DNA from 3 places in the Bacillus sp. ISL-77 genome. Region 2 is predicted to be linked to each of the others. Evidence: riboswitches for the same ligand, from Rfam matches in the RefSeq annotation. Region 2 holds a riboswitch; each other region holds the start of a gene.
The links. A riboswitch is a leader RNA that binds a small molecule or an ion and turns the genes downstream of it on or off. The one in region 2 is predicted to bind S-adenosylmethionine.
Positions count from the first base shown of each region.

Region 1 (7,255 bases), on a different contig from region 2:
GTACAGCTCCAAATAAACTAACATAAAGATGGTCCTGTAAAAGTTCAATGCTAGAAATCACACTCTCATTCCCAACAGCAAAACCAACACGCCAGCCTGCCATATTAAAGGTTTTTGATAAAGTATATATCTCTATCCCAACCTCTTTAGCCCCTTCAACCTGCATAAAACTTATTGGTTTTTCACCATCGAAACCAATAGCACCATAGGCAAAATCATGAACAACACAAATATCATGATCTCTAGCTAGCTTAATAGTCTCATTAAATAATTCATGAGTAGCTGTAGCTCCTGTTGGATTATTAGGATAATTGAGGAACATTAACTTTGCTTTTGATAAAACAGACTTATCCAGTTCGCAATAATCCGGTAGAAAGTTATTTTCCTCTCGTAACGGCATCGTAACCATTTCAGCTTTTGCAAGAGCAACCCCAGACCAATAATCCGGGTAACCGGGGTCAGGTACAAGGATGGTATCCCCCGGATTTAATATGCATTGAGGAATTTCGACAAGTCCTGCTTTACCCCCAAACAAAATCGCCACTTCTTTATCCGGATCAATGGTCACTCCATATTCTCTTAAATAAAAATCAGCGGCAGCCTGTTTTAAATAACGATGTCCCTGAAAAGGAGAATATTTATGATTTAATGGATTCGCTGCTGCATCTTGAAGTTTTTTAACAATATGAGAAGGCGTTGGCTGATCAGGGTTGCCTTGCCCTAAATTAATCACATCAAACCCTTGTGAAATATATTCCCCTACTTTTTTAACAAGTGAAGCAAAAAATTGCTTCGGAAGACTAGTTAATAATTCTGATGGAGGAAATTGCTTCATTGTTCTCACCTGCTTAATTTTTTATAAGAATCATTGTGAAATTCTAGTCACAAATGATATAACTTTTATAACGGCTTGTAAAGAAAAAATTCCGAAATTTCAAACGAGGTGAAGATTCGTGAAATTAAAAATTTCATGTCTGCAAATGGATATCGTCTTCGGTGATCCCAATAAAAACTACCAAACTGCCGAAAGACTCATTGAAAATGCACTGACTGAACAACCCGATATCATTGTCCTTCCGGAACTATGGACAACGGGATATGACTTGACGCGCCTGAATGAAATTGCAGACCCAAAAGCAGTACAAACGATTGAATTTCTCAGAAAAGCAGCACAACAAAATCAGGTTCATTTCGTTGGCGGCTCAGTTGCGAACCGTGAAGAAACAGGAGTAAAAAATACTCTCCTCATCATCAATAAAGATGGCACGCTTGTACACCAGTATAGTAAACTACATCTTTTTAAACTCATGAATGAGCATGTTTTCTTAGAGCCTGGCGCCGAGAAGGGACTTTTTCAACTTGATAATCACCATTTTGCTGGGGCTATCTGTTATGATATCCGGTTTCCAGAGTGGATACGCGCTCACACATCCGAAGGTGCAGAAGCACTGTTTGTTGTGGCCGAATGGCCTGCACCTAGATTGTCCCACTGGAGGGCCCTTTTAATTGCAAGAGCAATTGAAAATCAATGTTATGTAATTGCCTGTAACCGTTCTGGAAATGACCCGAATAACCATTTTGCTGGTCACTCGATGATTATTGACCCGTGGGGTGAGGTTATTGCTGAGGCTGGAATGAAGGAAGAAATCCTATCGGCTGAAATTGAGATGGACATAGTCAAGGAGGTCCGTAAGCAAATTCCTATTTTCACGGATAGAAAACCAGAATTCTATAAATAATAATTTTCAAAAAATATTGACACTTTCTCTTTGTTACTGATATGATTTTTACCAGTTAAATAGATTTTCTCTTATCATGAGCTGGCTGAGGGATTTGGCCCTTTGAAGCCCAGCAACCGACCGGAAACCCATTGAAATGGGGCGCTTTTTGCGCCGGGGATCCCCCTTTAAGGCACGGTGCTAATTCCAACAGAAGGATTATCTTTCTGAGAGATAAGAGGTGCGACAGACAATATTGTCTATCAGCCTCTTTCAGATGAGAAAGAGGCTTTTTTAGTGCCTGCGTGCATAATTAAGCCTCCCAAAAACGAGGAGGAACCATAATGAGTCTACTAAAACAAAAAACATACCAGCCTTTAACAAACGAGAGTGCAGTTGAACTGGCACTTGAATTGAAAATTTTTGACCAGCATGCAAAACTTTCCTGCAAGGAGATTGGCGATGGGAATCTCAATCTAGTCTTTCATATTGTTGAAGAATTAGATGGAAAAAGTGTTATTATCAAACAAGCTCTCCCTTATGCAAAGGTAGTTGGCGAAAGCTGGCCATTAACTTTGAAAAGAGCAAAGATTGAAGCGGATGCCTTAAAAATTTTCGGACAGATTGCTCCAGATTATGTGCCCCAAGTTTTTTTCACAGATGATGTCCTAGCTGTAACCGTAATGGAGGACCTTTCCCATCTTTCAATCGCAAGAACTGGCTTTATCAAAGGAGAAACCTATCCATTAATTTCAAAGCATCTAGGTGAATATCTTGCAAAAACATTATTTTACACTTCTGATTACGGATTAACCCCTTCCGTAAAAAAGGAATATGTACAACAGTTTATCAATCCCGAGCTTTGCAAAATAACTGAAGATTTAATCTTCACCGATCCTTTTATTGATGCAGAAACCAACGATTTCGAGGAAGGACTGCGTCCTGTCGTCGAAGAGCTTTGGCAGGATGATGAACTAAAGTTTCATGTAAATATTTTGAAGAAATGCTTTTTAACAGAGGCTGAAGTTCTCCTCCATGGTGATCTTCATACCGGAAGTGTTTTTGCCGATAATTATGAAACAAAAGTAATCGATCCCGAATTTTCTTTCTACGGACCAGCTGGATTTGATATCGGCCAAGTAATTGCAAATCTTCTCTTCCAGGTAATAGCAAATGTTGAAGAACGTGATCTTTTCCTCAATCATATTGAAACGGTATGGAGTGTATTTGAGGATCAATTTACACTATTATGGAATACGGAGAATAAAGACGATTACGCTAAATCCTCTACCTTTCTAAACTATAATTTAACTAAGTTTTTTGAGGACTCGATCGGCTTTGCCGGCTGCGAATTAATCAGAAGGACAATTGGTCTTGCTCATGTTGCTGATTTAGATGGGATCGAGGATGCTCAAACTAGATTCACTGCAAAACAGAAAACACTAGGTCTTGGGAAAGTCCTAATCAAACAACGAAAAGAAATCAAAAATCTTACTGCTTTCATAGCAACTGTAAAAGAAACACTTTAATATAGAAAAAGCAATCCAACTCGGATTGCTTTTCTAGTCAAGTTAAAATATATTGGTTTTTCAACAGGTCAATTAGCAGGCACAAATATTTAATGAAAAATAGGTAGGTTAGACTCAGACAAAATAAAAAATTGCCGAGAAAAAATACCCTTTCTCGACAATCTGACACTTCCCAAAGGATGTGTTTTTTTGATTTGCTTTTTTTTACAGCATAGGATTTTCATTCTTTGCTTTGAGTCTTTGCCATCTTTTCTCAACTTCTGCTTCAAATTCTTCTAGCATTGGCTTGTTTTCATCTTTAAGTAGGTGTTTTGTTTTCCCCATATATTTTAACCAATCAGAAAGTGGAATTCGTTTGTTCTTCTCTTCTGGATTGTAAGTTATGGTTGTAACACCTTGTTCTACTTCATATAGCGGGAAGAAGCAAGAATCTACAGCAGCTTCGATAATTTTTGCACCAAAACGGTCATCAGATTTCCAGTTTAGTGGGCATGTGATGAGAAGTTTTCCATATACTGTTCCAACATTTTGTGCGTACCATTGTGCTTTTGCACCTTTTTTAACTAAGTCCTGTGGAAAGGCTTCCGAACCGGTAAACACATAAGGAATATTAGTAGCAGCCATAATTTGCGGAGTATCCTTATGGTGGAAGGCTTTTCCTCGCTGTGCTTTTCCAACTCCCGATGTACTTGTCATATGACCCAGTGGTGTTGAATAAGACATTTGTGAGCCTGTATTCATGTAGCCCTCATTATCATATTCAAGCATAATCAGTTTATGTCCGCGAAGAGCAGTACCAATCGCTGAACCCATACCAATATCCATACCACCATCACCAGTAATCATAACAAATGTGGCGTCATCCGATACTTCAATTTCGCCGCGACGTTTTAATTCCATGAATGCTTCAACAGTACCTGAAAGCGTTGCGGCACCGTTTTGGAACAAATTGTGCATCATCGTTTGCTTATGGGAGGTGCTAGGATAAGATGTTGTTGTTACATAAGCGCATCCCGTTTGGAATAGAGTAACAATGTCTCCCTCAATCCCTTTAAAGAATAACTCGAGTCCAGCAAAAATTCCGCACCCTGGACATGCCCCGTGACCGGAGGCAATCCGTTTCGGTTTACCAGTTAAAGCACGTAACGGCGGGATTTTCACCTTTAATTTATTGGTTTCTTCATCCATTTTCACATCAATTAACCCTGTTTTAAAAACATCCCCGTGCTGTGGCAAAATAACAGGCTTAAGGATTTTTTCAGGATTACCTGGAATATGACCATAGTAATCAAATGGCTTTTCAGCATAGCCTTTTTCCTTTGCATCAAGTGCCATATCAAAGAAAGCCTGTGCATCAGTTGCATAGAAATCCTTACCGCCGAGACCAAATACGCGGCTTAACACGATCGTCTTGTTGTCTTTGTCATCTTGTAGTGCAGATTTCACTTCATGTGTAAGGTTAGGACCATTTGCTCCGTAAGAATCCGCACGTTCCCCAACTAATAATGATTTTACATTCTTTAGGGCTTCACGAATTTCCTTTGCAGGGAATGGACGGATAATATTCGGGCTAATTACACCTGCTTTAATCTCTTTTGCACGAAGTTGATCCACTACATCTTTAGCAGATTCTGCCGCAGAGTTTAATAGGAATAATGCTACATCAGCATCTTCCATTTTATATAAATCTAGAACTGGATATTCTCTTCCAGAAAGCTTAGCATATTCCGCAGCCACTTCCTTAAATACCTCACCAGCATTGTACATTGCTTCTGATTGTTGGTAGTGATTGTTAATGAAATCATCACCACTCATATGAGCACCAATCGTTACTGGCTTCCTCAAGTCTCTAACAAAGTTGTAATCGGTTGGACATTCACCTACAAATTGCTGTACAACACTACGGTCCTTAAAGAATTCCACTCGACGCTTTTGGTGGGATGTAAAGAAGCCATCATAAGCAACAATAACTGGTAAGCGAACCTTTGAATGTTCGGCAATTTTAAGCGCCATAATATTCATATCATATACAGCTTGCGGTGTTTTTGCTGTTAAGATTACCCAGCCTGTATTTAATGCATAATAGAGATCCGAGTGATCGCCACGAATATCGAGCGGACCACTGACGGCACGAGTAACTAGATTCATAACCATTGGAAAACGAGTCCCTGATTGGACAGGCATTTGTTCAAGCATATATAAGAATCCATTTGCACTGGTTGCATTGATAACACGTGCACCAGTTGCCGCAGCACCGTAGCAAATACCTGCTGAACCGTGCTCGCCATCGGCAGGAATCAGTTTAATATCATGCTCCCCGCACGTTTTCATTTGATCTAAAAATTGAGCAACCTCGGTTGAAGGTGTAATTGGGAAATATCCCATAATATGATAATTGATTTGTGCTGCCGCCATAGCAGCCATTTCATTTCCAGATTCAAAAGTAGAAATTTGTTCTGCTACACCTTTTGTTGTTAATTTATCTTCTAAAATAGCCATTATTGGATTCCTCCTGCAATATAAGGAAAGTTTTGCTTTACGCGGTTATTATCTGCATACCCAAGCATTTCACGAAGATCACCGAGTGCGTCGGTTGGGCATGCTTCCACGCATTTCAGGCAGCCTTTACAGTATTGGTAATCAATACCTTGAAGGAACATTTGTTTTCTTCCACGCTTATCTTCTCCTTCTTCCCAAACGAAGCAAAAGTCAGGACAAACGTTGTCACATGCAGCACAGTGAATACATTTGTCTTGTTGGAACTCCGGAAGGAATCCTTGGCGTGAACCACTTAAATCTTTTAAAATACTATTTGCTTGAGAAACCATGACACCACCGATTTCCTGAGTCATGTATCCAAGCTGTGGAAGTGGGCGTGTGAAGGCTTTTCCTTCAGCCCCTTCTGGCACTTCATATGTTTTAAATTGAACCTCATTATAACCGCGGTCAAAAGTGCGGATATTTGGTTCAACAAGATGCGGGTATTTCTTCGTAAACGTTTTCCGAATCACGTCTCTCATGGATTCAGGATCTAGAAAATCACAAATACGATATAATGCTCCTAGCATTGCCGTATTTACTTTAGTTTTTTCCTCTACGGCTATCTGTAGGGCATCAACAATCGCTAGTGTACCATAATCTAATTGTAAATCCGTTTTAACTTCATCAAAATCCCTTGCTGTATTTACTAAGACTATACTATCAGCATTCAAACCGCTAACAACATCAACCGTTCTATATAAGGCTTCATGGAAAACACCAACAATATGTGGTTGTTCAATTGGACTATGATCTCTAATTTCTACATCTGATTCACAAAAGCGAATGAAACTCTTTACTGGAGACCCTTTTTTCTCAGAGCCGTAGGATGAAAAATTGGATCCTTTCAAGCCAAGACTTAAAACACCAGCCTCCGCTAACATTTTTCCAGCAAGGTTAGCTCCCAGCCCCCCAATTGATTCAAGACGGATTTCAAAAAATCCTAATTCATTTTTTTTCGGTAAAATAGACATAATGTCCCTCCCTAACTTCGTTCAATAAAATAACACGAAATAGACATAAAAATTTAACTTCCCAAAAACTATTGTAAGACAACTATTTTTATTAAGCTGTGATAAAAGTCAAACATAACGATTATTATTTTGAAACACATAAAATTTTTATTGAATAAGGGTTACCATATATGACTTTAAAGAGCTTTCATAATTATATAACAGGTGATTTTATGTTGTATAACAGATTATAAAAAAAATGATCTGCAACCATTTCAGGATACAGACCATTTCATTTGTTTAAAGATCGTTAATAACAATATAGGAAGCTTTTACTGGCCCATGGACACCAACTACTAGATTCAATTCAATATCCGCAGAGTTACTTGGTCCGGTAATAAAATTGATGCATGAAGCAACATGCCCCGTTTTCTTGTGAATCTCCCTCATCTTTTGAGCAGCTTGCGTAATCCGTGGAACTAAAGTGCTTTTCGGTACAAGTGCAATATAGGTTGCT
Region 1 is NZ_JAGGQY010000032.1:51,854-59,108, forward strand. It holds gene J7E77_RS12410 (pyridoxal phosphate-dependent aminotransferase) at 1-835, opposite strand, end outside; gene J7E77_RS12415 (carbon-nitrogen family hydrolase) at 954-1,739, shown strand; SAM riboswitch class I at 1,808-1,959, shown strand; gene mtnK (S-methyl-5-thioribose kinase) at 2,063-3,247, shown strand; gene J7E77_RS12425 (thiamine pyrophosphate-dependent enzyme) at 3,452-5,746, opposite strand; gene J7E77_RS12430 (2-oxoacid:acceptor oxidoreductase family protein) at 5,746-6,759, opposite strand; gene J7E77_RS12435 (LutC/YkgG family protein) at 7,039-7,255, opposite strand, start outside.
Region 1: linked by a shared signal. The riboswitch ahead of mtnK (S-methyl-5-thioribose kinase) and the one ahead of J7E77_RS22110 (homoserine dehydrogenase) in region 2 are both predicted to bind S-adenosylmethionine.

Region 2 (7,255 bases):
GACAAAATCTTCATCGAATAACCCTGCTTGAATAATAAACTCTTTACGCATGGAAACATTCCCTGTAAGAAATGCCATCCATGGAAACGCAAACCCTTCTAAGTCAACAGCAAAATTGCTGGTAATCGATTGGAACCACGGGTATACTGCAACACCTAAATCCTTGAAAGCTTTTCTTGCAATATCGCTTTTTCCAGCAACGGGTACGGCTCTTTACATGGATACTTAAAGTTTTGAATCCTCGAATAGACCTTCTGATTATTTTTTGTTAAAGTTGAGATTTTGTTTATTTCCTTTCGAGTAAATTCAGGAAAGATACATGAGTATATGACTTTTGAATGCATGGCCCCTGACAAAATAAGGTTATTTTTTGATTGGTGGTACTTATAATGTTTTTCAACAAAATCAGATTCAGTTATCATTTCTGCATCTAGAAAAATAAGAATATTCCCTCTTGCTGAACGAATGCCCAGATTTCGGACCTGTGATCTTCCAAGATTCTTTTTATTACGTATATATTTAAAATGATATGGAGGAGAATAGTCCTTTAGTTTTTCTTCCGTTTGGTCAGTTGAAGCATCATCAATAAAGATTACTTCCATTTTTGAAGGATTGAACGTTTGGTGTTCAAGTGAGAGGAGTGTAAATAGATTTAGTGGATATTTATTTAGGGAAGGAATAATTATACTGACTTCAATATCTTGGTTCTTATTTACTTGTGTCTTTTCAATTTGTTTCTCATTAGAGCCTAGGTCCTTTTTATCTTGGGAGTTTTGTTTTTTTGTATTTACCTTTTGTGTTTCTCGTTCATTTACAGGCGGTGTTGGCCAAACACCATACAGCCCTGCTTCGCTTCCAGTTAGCTTTTTATTCAAATTATCATTAAGATTTTGTTCTGTTCTGCAGTGGCCCCATAGCCTAATCTCGTTGATATCCCCATTAAAGAATAGACCTGGTTGCCCACCAATCATCCCCGATGGGTAGATATAGGTTTTAAGGCTTCGTTCACCCTTTTTTACAAACTTACCATTAATGTATAGCTGCGGCTCTCTATCATCATAGACAACAGCAATATGAATAAGATCATTAATTATTGCTTCATAGACTAACACCGCATATATATTTTTCTTGGCATGTTCATAGATCGTAATTCCATTTAGTCCAACTGAAACACTAACCCCTGCATCATTATCGGACACCCCATATCCAGGTCCAATGATATAATTTTTTCCATTTACATTTGCCGGCTTATCGCGTGATTGTTTATCGATAAGATGAACGCTTTCAGGCAATACCCAAAACTCATAGGTGAATGTATTTTTCAGATTCGTTAATAAACGTCCATTTAAGCTATTCCCTAACATGACGCACCTCTTCAATTTACTTTTATGAATAACTAGTCCATTTGATCGAGCTTTTACACAATATGAATACTATTTGATTTTGACTAGACTTATCCCCAGTTTTAGGGTGTTTGGTTTGCTTTTTTTTAAGATATTAATATATCCCCTACACATAAGAGAGTAGAAATTGTTAAAACAAAAAAAGAGCTCCAAGGGGCTGTTGACAATTTGTCAACAGCCCCTTGAAAGCTCTTTTTTACGGGAACAAATGCTAGTTACATCTTTTAACCTAGAGGTAAGCTAAAGTTACTTCTTTATTCTTACTTTCTGTTTCATACTCCCCTATTATTTGAAAGTAACAAGACGCCTTCTGCTGATTAATTAACTGTTCTAATTCTTCCCTAGTCGCCTGGATAATTGCTATCTCATCAGAAGCTTGAGCTACCCATGTAATCAAAGGGTTATTATAATTCTTTGAGAGACCTTGAATTAACCATAATTCTTTTTCGTTCCCTTTTTTCTCTCCATCACATGCTGCTGTTGTTTTTGTGATATTCTTATTTGACGACCGATTTTGACAGACATAGACCAAATCTTCAATAACAGCACTTGCAGTAGGATACATCCCAGCTCCTGGTCCTTGCAAAGTAATACTACCAACAATATCAGAGTGAATATTTACAGCATTTTCTACGCCTTCAATAGAATAAAAAGGATGAGATTTCCCAACAAGGACTGGTTTAACCTCTGCGTTAATTTGACTACCTGTCTTACTAATACTTGCAATATGCTTAAACCTTAATCCCATCTTTTCTGCTGTTTCAATTAACTCTCTTGTAATCGAGGTAATGCCCGCACGCTCGACATTCTTCCAATTGGGTTGTTCTCCAAAAGCAATTCTGCTGAGAATCATTGTTTTATAAAAAGCATCAAATCCCTCCACATCGTTGGTTGGATCCACTTCAGCATACCCCTTCTCTTGCGCTAAAATGAGGGCATCAGCAAATGACTGCTTCTTCTCGCGCATTTCCGTTAGTATAAAATTCGATGTCCCATTAAGAATTCCTTGGATGTGACGAACTCGGTTAACATTTAATAACTGCCTTAAGGTTTGAATAACCGGAATACCACCCGCAACTGTTGCTTCATAACCCACCGAAACATTATAATTCTCAGCTAACTCGAGCAGTTCATTCCCGTGGTGTGCAAACATTTCTTTATTCGCTGTGATTATGTGGCAACCACTTTGTATAGCTTGTTTTAAAAAAGTAAAAGGTTGTTCTTTGTCGACGATTGCTTCGACAACAACATCAAGTTGAGGTAGATTAAGAATTTCGGCAAAATCTGTAGTTATTAAAACATCTTCCCTTATGTCTCTGGTTTTTTGTTTATTTTTTATTAGTACTGCAGCCACTTCTACTTTTCTCCCTAAAACACTAGTAAGTTCCTCAGCGTGGGATTGTATTGTTCTATAAACACCTTCCCCAACTGTACCAAAACCTAGAATTGCCACTTTAATGACAGACATGTATTCCACCCCTTAAATAATATTAGACATGACCAATTGGTTGTTTATTTTAATATCATATAAATAAGAAAAACCCTCTTCATAAGAAGAGGGTAGATTTCCTCCTCTTATCTGTCAGGTTAAAAATAACCTGCAGGAATTAGCACCTTTTCAAGAATTACCTTGATGGTTGCCGGGCTTCATCGGGCCTAGTCCCTCCGCCGCTCTGGATAAGAGTTTTATTTAATTATTTCATTAAATATCCAAGATATAAAAGAATTCTAGTTGATTCCTTTGTAATTGTCAATATTATTTGAAATTTCTTTTTTTACAATGGTAATAGGGATACCTCTTCCTTGTCCCCCAAACGGTCTATCATTTCTAACCACTCCTCCGGTTTATTTGAAAGAATGGAATAATAGGTGGTTAGAAAATCCTTTACAAGGTTTGCTGGCAGTGAGTCAAGTTCATCAGCTAATGGCATGAAACATAAATCAAGCCCTGTTACAACTTCCCCATTGTTTTCCCAGGAAGGATGAACATATGAAAAATCTATACGTTTATAGCCCAAATGGGAAAGAACTTCGCGGCGGATATATGGATCCATAACCCTTACTCCACCAAATTCGTGATCTTCCACCCGGTACGGATCATATATTTCTGCGAACATGCCGAATAGCACTTGTCCATTTTCTTTAGCTAATTGTTGTAAATCCTTTAACCGGTTTTGAGCTAAAAAACGTCCAAGGCTTAGCCCAGGTTGACTGATGATCGTAAAATCTGTCATGGCAATATTCCAATCCGGATAATAACGATATTCGGTTGCACCTAAGACTTTATCGCCATCGACTGCTACAAACACGCGAATACTCGGATCTTCTAATGGCTCTTTCCATAACTCATATGCTAGTACTTCTTCTGGGGGAAAAATTTCTCCCATTAAGTTATGAAGCCTTCTAAAATTCTGATCATCTATATTGGTAATTCTAATATATTCCATTGAGATACATGCCTCCCATTCATTTAAAAGGATTTTTCCATTCCATTAATGTTGCATAATTGTAGGATTCTTCATCCTCGAGATAGTTTTCAACAATTCCTAATGGCACACGGCTGCAGCGCAACAAGAAAGTGATGACAGGATCCTGTATATCCCCTTTAATTATCGCAGCTAAATATTGCTCAGGTGTCAAGCTATCAGCTGCTTTATAATATCCTGGCATTCTACCGCCGCCTAGTAATCGATCCAAACTTTTTTCAATCACAACATGGTACATAGCCTGCATCAACAATTTTCCTAACCCTAGTTTACGGTACTTCGGACGAACACTGATATCGACGATATACAAGGTATTACCCTTTGGATTATGGTTGCGTATGTATCCATGGTCTGTGATTTCTTCCCATGTATGACTTTTATCGTCTGGATCAAAGTCGATAGTTAAGCCGGTAAGTGACCCAGCCAATTCACCGTCCACTTCAACACACAATGCACCTTCTGGAAACAAGGTCACATGGTTTGTTAATTGCTCTTTATTCCACCATAATTCTGATGGAAAAGGAGGTGGGAAGCACTCAGATTGAATTTTGATAAGATTGTCAAAATCCAGTTTTGAATAATTGCGAATGATAACCGGCACAGGCCGATCTTGGTCATAAACAAAAAATTCACTTCGGTACAAGGAAACACCCACCCCTTAGTTTACTTTTCCCAATCTGTATATAAATCGGTCCTTCGATCACGCCAGGTTGTAACAGAACCACGTTCCCTTACTTCAGATAATAAATTTAAATCTAGGTCAGCTGTCACGATCATTTCATCGTTAATTTCCCCTTCAGCCAAAATGCCTTTTGGAGGAAATGGTATATCATTTGGAGTAATAATTGCGGCCTGGCCAAAATTAGCCCGCATAAAATCCACAGTTGGCAGTGTACCCACTGTTCCCGTTAAGACCACATATACTTGGTTTTCAACTGCACGAGCATGGCTGGTATACCGAACTCGATGAAATCCATGACGGTCATCTGTGCAGGATGGACAGAAGATGACATCCGCACCTTTGGCCCTTGCCATGCGTACGATTTCTGGAAATTCAATATCATAACAAGTGAGGAGGGCAATTTTCCCTTTTTCTGTTTCAAATATTTGAAAGGAATCCCCAGGTGCCATATTCCATTCATGGACTTCAGTTGGTGTAATGTGAAGTTTGGCCTGCTCCCCAATTCTTCCATCTGGATAAAATAAATGGGCGGTATTATACAACTTACCATCCTTTTCAATTACCTGCGTTCCCGCAATAATATGAATGTTCGTTTTTTGGGCAAAATTAGAAAACAACTCTCGATACTGTTCGGTAAAACTTGGCAGATCATTGATTGTTAGGCTTTGACCTTGGCCATTACCAATCGATAATAACTGGGTCGTAAAGAACTCTGGAAAGAGGACAAACTCTGCACCAAATTCTTCAGCAGTTTTTATGTAGTGCTCACATTGTGAAGCAAATTCCTCAAAGGATTGAATCGTATGTAAATGGTACTGCACGGCAGACACACGAATTTTCATCATTTTCCTCCTGTCATTTGTAAAAATTCTCATGGGAAAATTATCTAATATTTTAGTTTTTAATACAAATTTTAAAGACTAAAAGCCTGCCAGTTGGCAGGCTTTCAAAATTTCATATTTATCGCTGCAGTTTTCCCTCAGCTAACTGGATTTGCTTTTCCACTTGCTCTGGAGCCGTTCCCCCAAAGCTATTTCGGACACCAACAACATGCTCAGGAGCTAATACAACATAAATATCTTCCTCAAATAATGGACTAAAGCCTTGATATTCTTCGAAGCTCAAATCAAGCAAAAATTTGTTAGACTGAATCGCATATAAAACAATTTTTCCAATAACTTCATGTGCATCACGGAAAGGCAGACCTTTTCTTACCAAGTAATCAGCAATATCTGTGGCATTAGAAAAGTCATTGTTAATGGCCTTACGCATCACGTCTTTATTTACTGTCATCGTTTCAATCATTGGTGCTAATAACATTAAGGAACCTTCAAGCGTTTCAACCGTATCAAACATGCCTTCCTTATCTTCCTGTAAATCTTTGTTATAGGCGAGTGGCAGACCTTTAAGAACGGTGAGCAGTCCGATTAAATTACCATATGTCCGTCCGGTTTTTCCACGTAGCAGCTCAGGTACGTCTGGATTTTTCTTTTGCGGCATAATACTTGAACCTGTGCAAAACGAATCATCCAACTCGACGAACTGAAACTCCTGACTCGACCAAATGACAAGCTCTTCGGATAATCTGGAAATATGGGTCATGATTATGGAACCAATCGATAAAAACTCAAGGATAAAGTCGCGATCACTGACAGCATCCATACTATTAGGATAAACCGTTTCAAACCCCAACAGTTCCGCGACACGTTCACGATTGATCGGAAACGTCGTTCCTGCCAATGCCCCTGAACCAAGAGGTAACCAATTGATACGCTTCAAACTATCAATCAATCTCTCTTTATCACGTTCAAACATCCAAAAATAAGCCATTAAATGATGGGCAAAGGATACAGGCTGGGCACGCTGCAGGTGAGTATATCCAGGAATTAGCGTTTGGACATTCTCTTTCGCCTGCTCAATTAATGCCTGCTGGACATCTTCTATTAATTTAATCAGCTCAGTTGTTTTCGTTCTTAAGTATAGATGCATGTCGGTGGCCACCTGATCATTACGGCTTCTCCCTGTATGGAGCTTTCCTCCCACCGGACCAATTTTTTCTATTAATAACTTCTCAATATTCATATGGATATCTTCATCTTCAACTAAAAACTCTACCGCGTTATCGTCGACCATTTTCTTGATGGAGAGTAGTCCGTCCTTAATCTTTATAGCATCCTCCATTGGAATAATACCGCACTCACCCAGCATTTGCACATGGGCAAGACTTCCTGCGATATCCTCCTTGGCTAGCTTTTGATCAAAAGTAATTGAGGCTGTAAATTCCTCAACTAGCTTATTCGTTTCTTTCGTAAAACGGCCGCCCCATAACTTAGACATTGATTGCTCCCCCTTAACCTAACAAGACAGCCCTCGAAAAAGGATTCGAGGGCAATCCGAATTATTTTAAAATTGATTCCTTTTTATTCACTTCTGAATAGACCTTTGTTGGCAGACCCCAAATCTTAATAAATCCTACTGCGGCATTATGATCAAACGCATCACCTTTTGAATACGTTGCTAGTTCCTCGTTGTATAAGCTGTAAGGAGACTTTCTGCCCACAACCGTATGATTACCTTTATGAAGCTTGACACGAATTGTTCCAGAAACGTTCTTTTGAGTTTCATTAATAAATGCATCAAGTGCTGGTTTTATCGGAGAATACCAAAGTCCTTCGTAAATGATC
Region 2 is NZ_JAGGQY010000053.1:25,878-33,132, forward strand. It holds gene J7E77_RS22100 (glycosyltransferase family 2 protein) at 1-183, opposite strand, end outside; gene J7E77_RS22105 (glycosyltransferase) at 156-1,364, opposite strand; gene J7E77_RS22110 (homoserine dehydrogenase) at 1,633-2,871, opposite strand; SAM riboswitch class I at 2,976-3,087, opposite strand; gene J7E77_RS22115 (GNAT family N-acetyltransferase) at 3,179-3,850, opposite strand; gene J7E77_RS22120 (GNAT family N-acetyltransferase) at 3,870-4,532, opposite strand; gene J7E77_RS22125 (carbon-nitrogen hydrolase family protein) at 4,553-5,413, opposite strand; gene argH (argininosuccinate lyase) at 5,532-6,908, opposite strand; gene J7E77_RS22135 (argininosuccinate synthase) at 6,970-7,255, opposite strand, start outside.

Region 3 (3,305 bases), on a different contig from region 2:
AATTAAAACGTTAATTTGTTTAAGTAATTATATTACGAAAGTTATCGTATCATGGATAAAAAGGGGTGTCAATGAAAATAACTTCATACTCGGAAAAATAAGTTTTGGTAACTTTTATGCATTTATCTTTAATGAGATTACACCAGTAGCAGCCAAAATAGCTGATTCGAGATCTTCGATTAAATCCTCAACATTCTCGATACCGATTGAAAGGCGAATCAAATCCTCTGTTACACCTGCAGCATTCAGGCCATCAGCATCTAATTGCTGATGGGTGGTGCTTGCTGGGTGAATAATTAAACTTTTTGCATCGCCAACGTTTGCAACATGCGCCCATAGAGTACTCGAATCGATTAATTTGGCTCCTGCTTCTTTACCGCCTTTAATCCCGAAAACAACCATGGAACCTGCACCTTTTGGCAAGTACTTTTTGGCTAATTCATAATCTGGGTGGGATGGGTGTCCTGGATAAGATACCCATTCCACAGCAGGGTGATTGGTTAGATATTCCACCACTTCTTTTGTATTAGCCACATGCTCCTTCATTCGAACATGCAGTGTTTCAAGACCAAGGATAAACTGGAAGGAATTTTGCGGACTTAACGCCGGTCCTAAGTCACGCAGCAATTGGACACGTGCTTTGATAATATAAGCGACAGCACCTAGGGCTTCGGCATAAACCAGGTCATGGTAGCTGGCATCTGGGGTTGTAAAACCAGGGAATCGCGGCGAATTCCAATCGAACTTCCCACCATCGACAATAACTCCACCTGTAGTTGTTCCATTTCCTAAGAGCCATTTGGTGGCTGAATGAATCACAATATCGGCACCATATTCAATTGGCCGGCACAGATATGGAGTGGCAAAGGTGTTATCAATAATTAATGGAACACCTGCTGCATGGGCAATATCGGCGACTTTTTCAATATCAAGTACACGAAGGCTTGGGTTACCAATCGTTTCAGCAAAAACAGCCTTTGTTTTGTCGGTAATAGCCGCACGGAAGTTTTCCGGATTTTCAGGGTCAACAAATTTCACTTTAATCCCGTATTTTGGAAGCGTCACTGCAAAAAGATTATATGTTCCGCCATAGAGATTTGATGCCGATACGATTTCATCGCCAGCTTCAGCAATATTTAAAATGGCGAGGGTAATCGCTGCCATACCGCTAGCAACTGCTAGGGCACCAACGCCGCCTTCCAATAATGCTAATCTTTCTTCAAAAACGGTAGTAGTAGGGTTGTGAATGCGTGTGTATATGTACCCAGGTTCCGCTAAGCTAAATAGGTTTGCCGCATGCTCTGTATTCTTAAATTGATAGGCGTTGTTTTGATAAATCGGAACGGCACGAGCCCCCGTTACCGGATCCGGAGACAATCCACCATGAACACTCAATGTTTCAAAACGATACTTTTTTTGATTTTCACCCATACTACTTCCTCCTTTTTTGCAATTCAACAAACAAAACCCCCGCTTCAAAGAAGAGGGGGTCTCTCTCCTCATCTCTCAGAGCATCGCTGCTCTGCTGGATTTAGCACCGTGTGATTGTGTTATAAACCGGTTGCTGGGCTTCAAAGGGCCAGTCCCTCCGCCACTCTCGATAAGAATGTTTATTGAATTGTCTTTATTATTTGATTATTTACCTAAAATTTTACAGTAAGTTTAATTCCGAGTCAATAGCTCTGATTAGAAATTTGTTATTTTTGGAAAATTTTCCTGTGCCTTTGTCAAATAGAAGACAGATTCTAGTAATAATGTGGTACGAATTGGAGCGGAAATACGTAATTGGCCGTTTCGTTCAAGGACTCTTAACCGTTCCTTTCCTTCTAGCAGCTCCTTTATTGCGTTCAGGTCACCACGGATTTCGGATATCGTTTGAGATTCTTCGCTATCATGAAGTATGAAAATTTCTCCATTCTTTATGATAATCTGAATGGTTTTTTGTTCACAAACCAAATTCACTCGTAAATCGATATGTTCTAGTAACGGCAGAACATGCCTTTGCTGTTTGATTGCTAATTGAAAGGTTTTCAGCATCTCTATCATAATCCACCACTCCGGTCTGCTCTCTTATATTAAATATACAGGAACGGGGCGTGAATTCCTCTTTAAAGTGGTCGACAATTATCAACCTTTTGGAGGGGATTTACGGAGATTTCCTGAGAAATATGTCGGATGGAGAGAATTTTTTGAAAAGTGTTGAAAATTATTCAAACATTACTGCTGATTAAAGGGCAGCATTTTGTAAAATGAAGTTAGATTCGAAATCGAAAGGATGTGGATTATGAGTTTTAAAGACCGTATTGAATCAGATGAAATTAAAATTTTAAGATTTCTAAACTCGCGAATGAAATTAGCTGAAAAGGATAAAATTCGCTTTCGTAACCTTGTGAAAGGATTTGAAGGTGAAGTTATGTTTGACTCATTGACAGAGAAGCTTCAGTGTCCAAGTTATATTCTAAACGACCTGTTACTGGAAACTAATAATGGTAAATTCCAACTTGATACAGTGATGATTATTCAAGACCCACTCTATCTTTTTGAAGTAAAAAATTATGAAGGTGATTTTTACTTTGAAGGTGACCGATTCTATGCTCTACCCAAAAAGGAATACAAAAATCCCCTGCACCAACTACAACGAAGTGAATCCCTACTCCGCCAGCTGTTAGAAAGCCTTGGGTATCGAATCCCTATTGAGGCTTATGTAGTTTTTATCAACCCCCATTTTACCTGTTATAAAGCCCCACTTAATGAACCCATTATCTATCCAAATCAGCTCCCTCGCTTTATGCACAATTTAAATAGGAGACCGTCAACATTAAATGGTATGCACAAAAGGCTAGCTGACCAACTGGTTTCGATGCATCAAATTGAATTACCTTATGATAGGTTACCTCCATATGACTACGGCAAATTAAAAAAAGGTAACATTTGTCGGGTCTGCCTCTCATTGAAGACTACTGTTGTAAATAATAAACTTGTGTGTGAGGATTGCGGTTGTCACGAAGTGATTGATCATGCCGTTTTACGTGTTGTGGAGGAAATTAAGCTGCTTTTTCCTGATATAAAAATTACAACAAATCTAGTTCATGAATGGTGTAGCGTGATTGACTGTAAAAAAAGAATAACAAGGATACTGAGGAGTAACCTTACTTCTGTAGGGGTTGGGCAATGGACTTATTATCAGTGATTTTGTAAGTATATAGAAATTTCCATGGTTTCTCGTCGGGTTTCCGGAAGAGAGACCCTATTGCGGGCACTTCCCTTGGCTTTTCCACAGGATTTTTCCGTAAGATACTCTATTG
Region 3 is NZ_JAGGQY010000037.1:202,484-205,788, reverse strand. It holds gene J7E77_RS15935 (O-acetylhomoserine aminocarboxypropyltransferase/cysteine synthase family protein) at 115-1,431, opposite strand; SAM riboswitch class I at 1,497-1,607, opposite strand; gene J7E77_RS15930 (SCP2 sterol-binding domain-containing protein) at 1,687-2,046, opposite strand; gene J7E77_RS15925 (nuclease-related domain-containing protein) at 2,285-3,190, shown strand.
Region 3: linked by a shared signal. The riboswitch ahead of J7E77_RS15935 (O-acetylhomoserine aminocarboxypropyltransferase/cysteine synthase family protein) and the one ahead of J7E77_RS22110 (homoserine dehydrogenase) in region 2 are both predicted to bind S-adenosylmethionine.